Regions from separate parts of the Cyclobacterium sp. SOCE241 genome, predicted to be linked through region 1. Evidence: riboswitches for the same ligand, from Rfam matches in the RefSeq annotation. Region 1 holds a riboswitch; each other region holds the start of a gene.
What was found. Region 1 has a riboswitch for S-adenosylmethionine ahead of WG932_RS08385 (O-acetylhomoserine aminocarboxypropyltransferase/cysteine synthase family protein). Riboswitches for the same ligand answer to the same signal wherever they lie in the genome.
Positions count from the first base shown of each region.

Region 2: another riboswitch for S-adenosylmethionine. It lies ahead of WG932_RS05345 (OsmC family protein); the one in region 1 lies ahead of WG932_RS08385 (O-acetylhomoserine aminocarboxypropyltransferase/cysteine synthase family protein).
Region 3: another riboswitch for S-adenosylmethionine. It lies ahead of WG932_RS09075 (O-succinylhomoserine sulfhydrylase); the one in region 1 lies ahead of WG932_RS08385 (O-acetylhomoserine aminocarboxypropyltransferase/cysteine synthase family protein).
Region 4: another riboswitch for S-adenosylmethionine. It lies ahead of WG932_RS28980 (homocysteine S-methyltransferase family protein); the one in region 1 lies ahead of WG932_RS08385 (O-acetylhomoserine aminocarboxypropyltransferase/cysteine synthase family protein).

Region 1 is NZ_CP149779.1:1,716,952-1,719,151, forward strand. It holds gene WG932_RS08380 (S8 family peptidase) at 1-110, opposite strand, end outside; SAM riboswitch class I at 607-716, shown strand; gene WG932_RS08385 (O-acetylhomoserine aminocarboxypropyltransferase/cysteine synthase family protein) at 899-2,200, shown strand, end outside.
Region 2 is NZ_CP149779.1:1,116,065-1,118,264, reverse strand. It holds gene WG932_RS05350 (ribbon-helix-helix domain-containing protein) at 283-486, opposite strand; SAM riboswitch class I at 1,055-1,158, shown strand; gene WG932_RS05345 (OsmC family protein) at 1,400-1,732, shown strand; gene WG932_RS05340 (OsmC family protein) at 1,624-1,923, shown strand; gene WG932_RS05335 (DUF4221 family protein) at 2,154-2,200, opposite strand, start outside.
Region 3 is NZ_CP149779.1:1,858,814-1,861,013, forward strand. It holds gene WG932_RS09070 (SGNH/GDSL hydrolase family protein) at 1-614, shown strand, start outside; SAM riboswitch class I at 857-958, shown strand; partial or broken gene WG932_RS09075 (O-succinylhomoserine sulfhydrylase) at 1,077-2,200, shown strand, end outside.
Region 4 is NZ_CP149779.1:5,698,349-5,700,548, reverse strand. It holds partial or broken gene metH (methionine synthase) at 1-220, opposite strand, end outside; gene WG932_RS28980 (homocysteine S-methyltransferase family protein) at 225-1,268, opposite strand; SAM riboswitch class I at 1,345-1,446, opposite strand; gene WG932_RS28975 (hypothetical protein) at 1,718-2,200, opposite strand, start outside.

The DNA.
Region 1 (2,200 bases):
AGACTATCTTTTAAATAAGCCTCTCCTGAAAATGCATAACTAGACCCATAGCCACTGAGAAAAATCCCCAGTAAAAAAGCGTAAAAATACTTTTTGAAATTTCTTTCCATAGATTTGAATGTATATAAAATAAAATGGCATTCATCAATACCAGCCACTCTAAAAACCAAGATTGAAAGGTACCAAAGATTAAGTTTATAACAAATTTCAAAAACTTTTACGGTAAGATTATCCTTTTGTTGGTTTATTTTGAAGTTGGTCATTGAAACCAAGCAATATACTTGGCAATTCATGCAACGAAAGAAGGCTAGAATCGTTTGTTAAAAAACTTTAAAACCTGTAAAAAATAGGTTAAAAGATAAATTAAACAATCAATGCATTATTTATTACTGAAAGCAGAAATGGACAAAAGCATTTATACCTACTTGAGCCCGTTGTTATAGTATTCGTTTAACTTCAGTCAAAATACCAAATTTCAAGTACTGTTAACTCATTGATTATTTGACTCATTTACATTTTAACAGAAAAAAACATTGACATCTATTGGAAAATTTGACAATGTGGCTTTATTTTGTACAATCCTTTTACTTTTTCTAAAGTAGTTAGGATTTATATAGAAGAGGCAAGAGACAGGCTCGGTGACCCTCTGGCAACCTGGAAAATCCAAGGTGCCAATTCCTGCCAGATGAAATAGGTTACATCTGGGAATATAAATTCAAAACTTATATGAGCTTCATACACCATTCAATAAAGGATAACAACCCCGAAAATTTTCAACAATTATTTGATTTCTATTTAAATGGAAATACAAACCGGCAAAATTGCGTTTAGCTTATGCTGATTTCTCCTACAGGAAAAAATCAAACAGAATTGATAACAAACCTAAAACATAAAAAACATGTCTAAAAATTATCGTTTCGAAACATTACAGGTTCATGGAGGGCAGGAAGTAGACCCAACAACCAATTCAAGAGCTGTTCCTATTTATCAGACCTCCTCTTACGTTTTCAATTCTGCAGAACATGGTGCCAATTTATTTGCCCTAAAAGAATTTGGAAATATTTATACCAGGATAATGAATCCTACCTCGGATGTATTTGAGAAAAGGATGGCAGCTTTGGAAGGTGGTGTTGCAGCTGTGGCTACAGCCTCCGGACAAGCAGCACAGTTCCTAGCATTAAATAACTTCCTAAGTGTAGGAGATAACTTTGTCACCTCTCCGTTTCTGTATGGTGGATCTTACAATCAATTCAAGGTGTCTTTCAAAAGGATAGGTATAGAAGCTAGATTTGCAAAATCTGACAAGGTAGATGACTTGGCAGCAGAAATAAATGATAAAACCAAAGCCATTTATGTAGAGACTATTGGAAACCCTGAGTTCAATGTCCCTGATTTTGAAGCCATCGCAGCATTGGCTAAAAAACATGACATCCCATTGGTAGTTGACAACACTTTTGGTGCCGGAGGGTACCTGTGTCAACCAATTAAACATGGAGCTAACATAGTAACCTCATCTGCCACAAAGTGGATAGGTGGACATGGAACTTCAATTGGTGGTATAATAGTAGACGGTGGAAATTACAATTGGGGCAATGGCAAATTTCCTCAATTCTCTGAACCTTCTGAAGGATACCATGGACTTAATTTCTGGGAGACCTTTGGTGATAATAATCCTTTAGGATTACCAAATATTGCCTTCGCTATTCGCGCAAGAGTAGAAGGGCTTAGAGATTTTGGCCCCGCAATCAGTCCTTTCAACTCTTTCTTATTGTTACAAGGATTGGAAACCCTCTCTCTACGTGTACAACGAACAGTAGACAATGCATTAGAATTGGCAAAGTGGTTGGAAGCACACCCTAAAGTAAAGTCCGTGAACTATCCGGGCTTAACAAATAGCCCATATCATGCTACGGCAAAAAAATACCTAACGCATGGATTTGGAGGGGTTTTAAGCTTTGAAATTGAAGGCGATAAAGAAACAGCTTCTAATTTCATTAATAACTTAGAGTTAATCTCCCATTTGGCCAATGTTGGTGATGCCAAAACATTAATTATTCAACCTTCTGCCACCACCCATCAGCAGTTATCTGATGAAGCTCAAATTGCAGCCGGAGTGACTCCATCTTTATTAAGAATTTCTTCAGGAATAGAACATATTGAGGATTTGAAAGCAGACTTAACCGCCGCTTTCGATAAAATA
Region 2 (2,200 bases), 600 kb from region 1:
TTGAGCAAGCCGAGAACTTTAAGAAGTACCAGAGGTGAGAGTAGGTTGGATATTAAGAAGTATAGACCAGTTTACGGGGTTCATTTTAACAAATATCTTCCATTGCTTCAGTAGTAAAAACAATCTCAAATATCATAGGCCAAGAAATTCCTTCAATTGATCATCTGTTAACTTAGTAGTTTTTCCCTCATTGTAGGATTGAATACTTTTTGCCAAACGTTACTTGACCATAAAGATAAATTTGAATAAGGTCTTCTTCTGCTTGGCGGGTAAGAATATAATTCATTGGCCATTTTTTACTCTTTGTTTAGCCTCTGCAAGAATTTCAGCCATAGATTTATTGGATATGCCACTATTTTCACCCTTTATAAGCTCATTCCTTAACCATAATCGCTCTTCTTCTTGTTCTCTTTGTCTACGAATCAGGTCATTGATCAATTCACTTTTACTGGAGAATTCATTCTCTTCAATTTTTGTTTCATCCAACGGTCATTCGGTTCATTAACAGAGATAGTTTGTCTAGCCATTTTTTTTGTGTGTTTATGGTGTAATAATACACCATATTTAACGAGTATACAATGCATCTTGTTTATTTTGTACAGGTTTATTGAAATGGCATATTATATCATTCCCTCATTCCAACGAAACCCGATAACGGTAAAAGACATTATAATCCAATTCGAAATTGATGTTTCTTTTTTCATGCGGGAAGTTAAATCCCTCCCGACTTTGGTTGCTACAGGCTCTGCCCTTTTAATTTAAGGGGAGTGGCTGAAAATGAGACTTGGGTTGATTAAAAGATGGTTTGGTTTCTTAGGCAATTGCCCATTTGCTAAGGAAGGCATAAGCACCACCAACCCATACTTTCTATAATCGAACTCAGGTACCCAAAGAAGGTTTTGACCTGCAGCATTGGCCTAATCATTATTAAAAACCTGGCTTTTCTTTTTCCAAAAGTCCTTTTAGTAAAAGAAACCAAAATAGTTTTGTTTTTAGAAATCTATGCCTAAGTTTGTGCCACAATCATGTCAAAGGCTTTCAAAATAGACGCCTTGATTTATAAAGAAGTAGCGAGAGACTGGCTCTATGACCTACTGGCAACCTTCATCAAATGAAAAGGTGCCAATTCCAGACTCTTAAATAAGAGGACTATAAAAAAGACAACATGAAGACAAATTACAACCCCATTATTTACACCTTTTCAAAGGAACTTTTTCGCCACAAGACGATTCATTTGTGTTGCTGTTTGCTGCACAATAGGGATAAGTTTATGTCTGGCTGCATGTAAAATTCATTTCCAATTTCCGATACTAAGACGATTTAGTCTATGGAGTGATTGCTTCAGCTTCACCCTTATAAAATCTTATTTATTATTTATTAACTTTTAAATTAAATAACCATGTCAGAATTAGTACAGCGAACATTCCAAGGACTTATTGAAGCTACCAAAAAAGATGTAAGCCTAACAAAAGGAGTATTTAGAGTTACTTCCGAATCGGAAGAACATGTCCGCGTGAAAAATACGGCGAGAGATTTTGAGTTTATCGCAGATGAACCAGAAGCTTTGGCAGGAACAAACTTAGGCCCCAATCCTGTAGAGTATTTATTGGCTTCTCTAGGCTCTTGCCAGGTGATTACCTATCAAGTTGTCGCTTCCTTAAAAGGAATTCAGTTAAACAATGTCAAGGTAGAAACCAAAGGAAATATAGACTGGAGGGATTCCTTGGAATAGACGAAAATGTCCGTCCGGGATACCATAAAATAGAAGTGGAAACGATTATTGATTCTGACGAAAGTCCCGAAAGGATACAAGAACTTATTAAAGAGGTAGAGGCCCGTTGCCCTGTATTGGACAATCTGGTAAATACTGTAAAAGTAGAAAGCAAGATCTCTATTGTCAATGAGAAAAATCCTGTTGTCTAAATTCAGCAATCATTAACCAAGCAATTGTATCCGGCGAAGGGAGGAAAACAGCGAGGTTTTTTAATTCATTTTGAAAAGCGCTGCAGCCCTGGCCCGGATATAATTTCCTATTATAGGAATTAGGAGAGGGTAAGAAGTTGAGTAGGTTGATGCATTTTTCTACAACAATGTTGAAAAGGTCCTTAAATGCTTTTTCAATCGAGTGGTGGTTCTTTTCTGACTATATAGGTCTAAAATTTAAAGTCAATCACCGCAAAACCCAATTCATCTTCGACAT
Region 3 (2,200 bases), 140 kb from region 1:
TTTTTATTTCTACCACAGTTTTTGCCCAAGACCCTACGAGATTTAAAGGACAGGTGGAGAAAATCCATCAAGACAATCCTATTCAGGAAAATTTGAATAGTATCGTTTTCACAGGTAGTTCTACCATAAGAATGTGGAAAAGCCTGCAGGAAGACTTTCCACAACACAATGTTATCAATGCAGGATTTGGTGGGTCTCAGGCTAGTGACTTGCTATACTATATTGATGAACTTATTTTGGATTATAAACCTACCAAAGTTTTTATTTATGAAGGAGACAATGACATTTCCTCAGGTAAGTCCACTGATGAAATACTAATGACCTTCAATCTGATTACAAGTAAAATCCATGAAGCATTGCCTGAAACAGAAATCGTTATCATCAGTCCAAAACCAAGTGTTGCACGATGGAAGCTTGCTGACCAGTACCTTGAGTTGAACAAAAAATTAAAAAAATTTACTAAAAGTGAAAAGTACATGAAATATGCTGATTTATGGAAGCCAATGCTTAATAAAGATAAAGAGCCTATGGATGACATCTTTATCAAAGATAACCTTCACATGAATGAAAAAGGTTATGCCATATGGGCAAAAACCATTAAAAAGTATTTATAATTAAGCCAATTACCTATATGAGGCACTCGAGTAACTGAGTTCTAACATTGTGAAAGAGATTAAAATTTATTCCCTTTACTATTGAATCGCTAGGCTATTCAATAGTAAAGGGATTATTTTTACTTAAAGATATTCTTTAACCCTAAGAACTGGCACCAGCAGAAAAGTAACCAATATAAATACAAGAGAGAATTTGGAAAATCGAAATCCCCTTGTTTTCTTTGCAATAAATTCAGGAAACTGATTTATAAAGAAGAGGCGAGAGATCAGGCTCTGTGAACCTCTGGCAACCTTCCAACCAAGGAAAGGTGCCAATACCTGCCCAATAAAGGGAACGATAAATTAGACAATATGACATTACACACAATCTCCACCTTTACTTTTCTAGACTTATTTTGCTGTTCTTCAATCTTACTGAAGAAGGGTAAAACACATGTACCCACCTTTAGATAATCTTCTTTTATGAATTATAAAAATTTTGAAACCCAAGCTGTAAGGATTGCTACTTCTTCCTCTGATCAGAGAGAACATTCCGCACCTCTGTACCTAAGTTCTAGTTTTGTTTTTGATTCAGCAGAACAAGCCAGACAAATGTTTGCAGACGAAATTGAAGGCAATATTTATTCAAGGTATGCCAACCCTAACACCAGTGACCTAATAGAAAAAGTATGTGCTGCCGAAGGCACCGAAAGTGGTATTACTACTGCTTCAGGTATGGCTGCTATGTTTGGCAGCATGGCTTCCCTCCTAAGACAAGGAGACCATGTTTTGGCTTCAAGATCATTGTTTGGTTCTACCCATCAACTCCTAACTCGAATATTTCCAAAATGGGGAATTTCCCATACTTATGGAGACATCTCAGATATAGATAAGTGGGAAGAACTGGTACAACCCAACACCAAGATGTTGTTCATAGAAACACCTTCTAATCCTGGTTTAGAGATTATTGACTTGGAGTACATTGCTAAATTCGCCAACGCCCATAATTTAGTACTCGTGGTCGACAATTGTTTCGCTACCCCTTATTTACAACAACCTGCAAAATGGGGAGCACATATTGTTACCCACAGCGCCACAAAATTCATAGATGGGCAAGGAAGGGTTTTAGGGGGCTTATTCTAGGCAAAAAAGAATTGATCGATGAAGTGCAATTTTTTATGCGCCATACTGGACCATCGTTGTCCCCATTCAATGCATGGGTTTTAGCCAAAAGTATGGAAACACTGGCTGTTAGAATGGACAGGCATTGTGAAAATGCTTTAAAAATTGCTCAATATTTTGAAGGTAACCCGGAAGTGGAGGTAGTAAAATACCCATTTCTAGCCTCTCATCCACAGTTTCATCTCGCCAAAAAACAAATGAAACATGGAGGCGGTATAATCACGCTGACATTGAAGGGAGGGTTATCCCGAGCCAAGAAATTTATTGACCAATTGCAGATGATATCTGTCACAGCAAATCTAGGAGACACCCGTAGCATCGTGACGCATCCTGCCTCTACCACTCATAGCAAGCTATCTGAAGAAGAAAGAGAAAAAGTTGGTATACTAAATGGTTTGGTAAGGTTATCAGTAGGTTTGGAGCAT
Region 4 (2,200 bases), 2.2 Mb from region 1:
CATCCATACATACATCTAAGATTTGCGCTCCTCCTCGTACTTGGTCTAAGGCTACTTCAAGCGCTTCGTCATAGTTGTCATTCAATACAAGTCTTGCGAATTTCTTAGAACCTGTGACATTGGTACGCTCACCAATGTTCACAAAATTTAAGGATTCATTAAAAATCAGTGGCTCTAACCCTGATAATTGCAAGGTGGATATTTTAGTAGGTTTACTCATGAAATTAATCTTCTTCCGTTAAAACGTGTAGATTTCTTGGCGGATATTTACTTGCAGACTCGGCCAAAGCAGCAATATGTTCCGGAGTGGTTCCGCAGCAGCCACCAACAATATTGACCCAGCCTTCTTTTAAAAACAGGCTTACTTCCTTATCCATTTCTTCCGGACCCTGATCGTATTCTCCAAATTCATTGGGAAGGCCGGCATTGGGGTAAACACTCACATTGAAGGGGGACTTGTCTGACAAGACCTTTAAGTAGGGTCTAAGTTCAGCTGCCCCTAAGGCACAATTTAAGCCTACACTCAATAAGGGCACATGTGCAATTGATATTAAGAATGCCTCTGTGGTTTGTCCGGAAAGGGTTCTTCCGGAAGCGTCAGTGATGGTTCCCGAGACCATTATGGGAATGCCTCCTTCTGAAGGTTCCAAGGGTAATCCCCTCTTTTCATAAACTTCTTGAATGGCAAAAATTGCTGCTTTGGCATTTAAGGTATCAAATACCGTTTCAACCAAAAGGGTATCCACACCTCCATCCAATAACCCTTCTACCTGCTCCGCATAGGCACTGACCAATTGGTCAAAGCTTACAGCTCTGAAACCGGGGTCATTTACATCCGGAGATAGGGAAGCAGTTCTGTTGGTTGGCCCAATAGCTCCTGCCACAAATCTTGGTTTTTCAGGTTCGTCGGCGGAGAATTCGTCGGCCACTTCTCGGGCAAGCTTGGCAGACTCAAAATTGAGTTTATAGGCCAGTTCTGCAAGTCCGTAATCTTCCTGAGCAATTGTGGTACTGCTAAAAGTATTGGTTTCTACAATGTCTGCTCCTGCTTCAAAATAAGCTTTGTGAATCGCTTTGATGATATCCGGCCGGGTCAAAGACAGCAAGTCATTGTTACCTTTTAATGATTTTTTGACAGTGGCAAGTTCTTGATTTCTAAAATCTTCCTCCTTAAGCCCATATCTTTGGATCATGGTACCCATAGCACCATCCAATATCAAAATGCGCTTTTGTAATTGTTGAAGTAATAAGTTGGTTCTGTTTGCCATTTGAATCGTATATTAAAATAAAAAGCTTATACGAGCATGAACCGATGTAAAACTAGAGCATTTTTCTAACTTTTGCGGCTCATCTTTATCCGGCATTTCCGGAACGGGAATTAGCACCTTGTTAACTCAGGTTGCTAAGACATCATAGGGCCCTACCCTCCGTCTTTCTCGATAAGCGATTCAAAAGTAACATGAATTCAGTAAATAAGTTCTTTTTTTTGTGAAAATCTTTAATAACCTATAGAGATATAGGGTTTAATAAATCTCCTCAATCATAGAACCTAAACAAATAGGAGATGTAAATAGCTGTTATTTTTGAAATCTAATTTGTTTGAAGACTTTGACTAACAAATAAATATTGGTCGTAGTTTTATTTTTTAATATAAACTGCTAAAGCATAATGTACTGTCCTCGAAATATTTTCCTATCCCAACATCGCGAGGATTCCGTCAAGGCCTTATTCCAAGGCCAATTTGAAAATAGGGCCCGGCCATATAATTGGTCATGTTCAAATCTCCAAATTTATACTTATTTAAAGGCTGTTCGTAACCAGCATGTGCTGAGGAAACCATCCTAAACATCTTCTTAAATACAGGTATTGCATAAGCCACCATCACTTCGGATTTAGCCATTAACCCGCTGCTTTTTAAGTAACCATCGTAATCCGGCTCTTCAAACAAAGCAGGAAAATCCGGCTTATTATCTTTTGATAGTGTGTATCGGACATTCCCATAGCCTAAGCCGGCCATCACACCAAGTTCAAGATTTCTCATTTTGTAAAGCTGATAACCATAGTTCCCATACAACCTTACACTATTGAGTGTGTGGTCTTGATTTTCACTGGCCCTTCCAGAGTTGGCAATATTGAAAACATCAAAAGAATACAACCACCTGCGATTTCCTCCGATGATCTTCATCCCAAAATTGTTGGG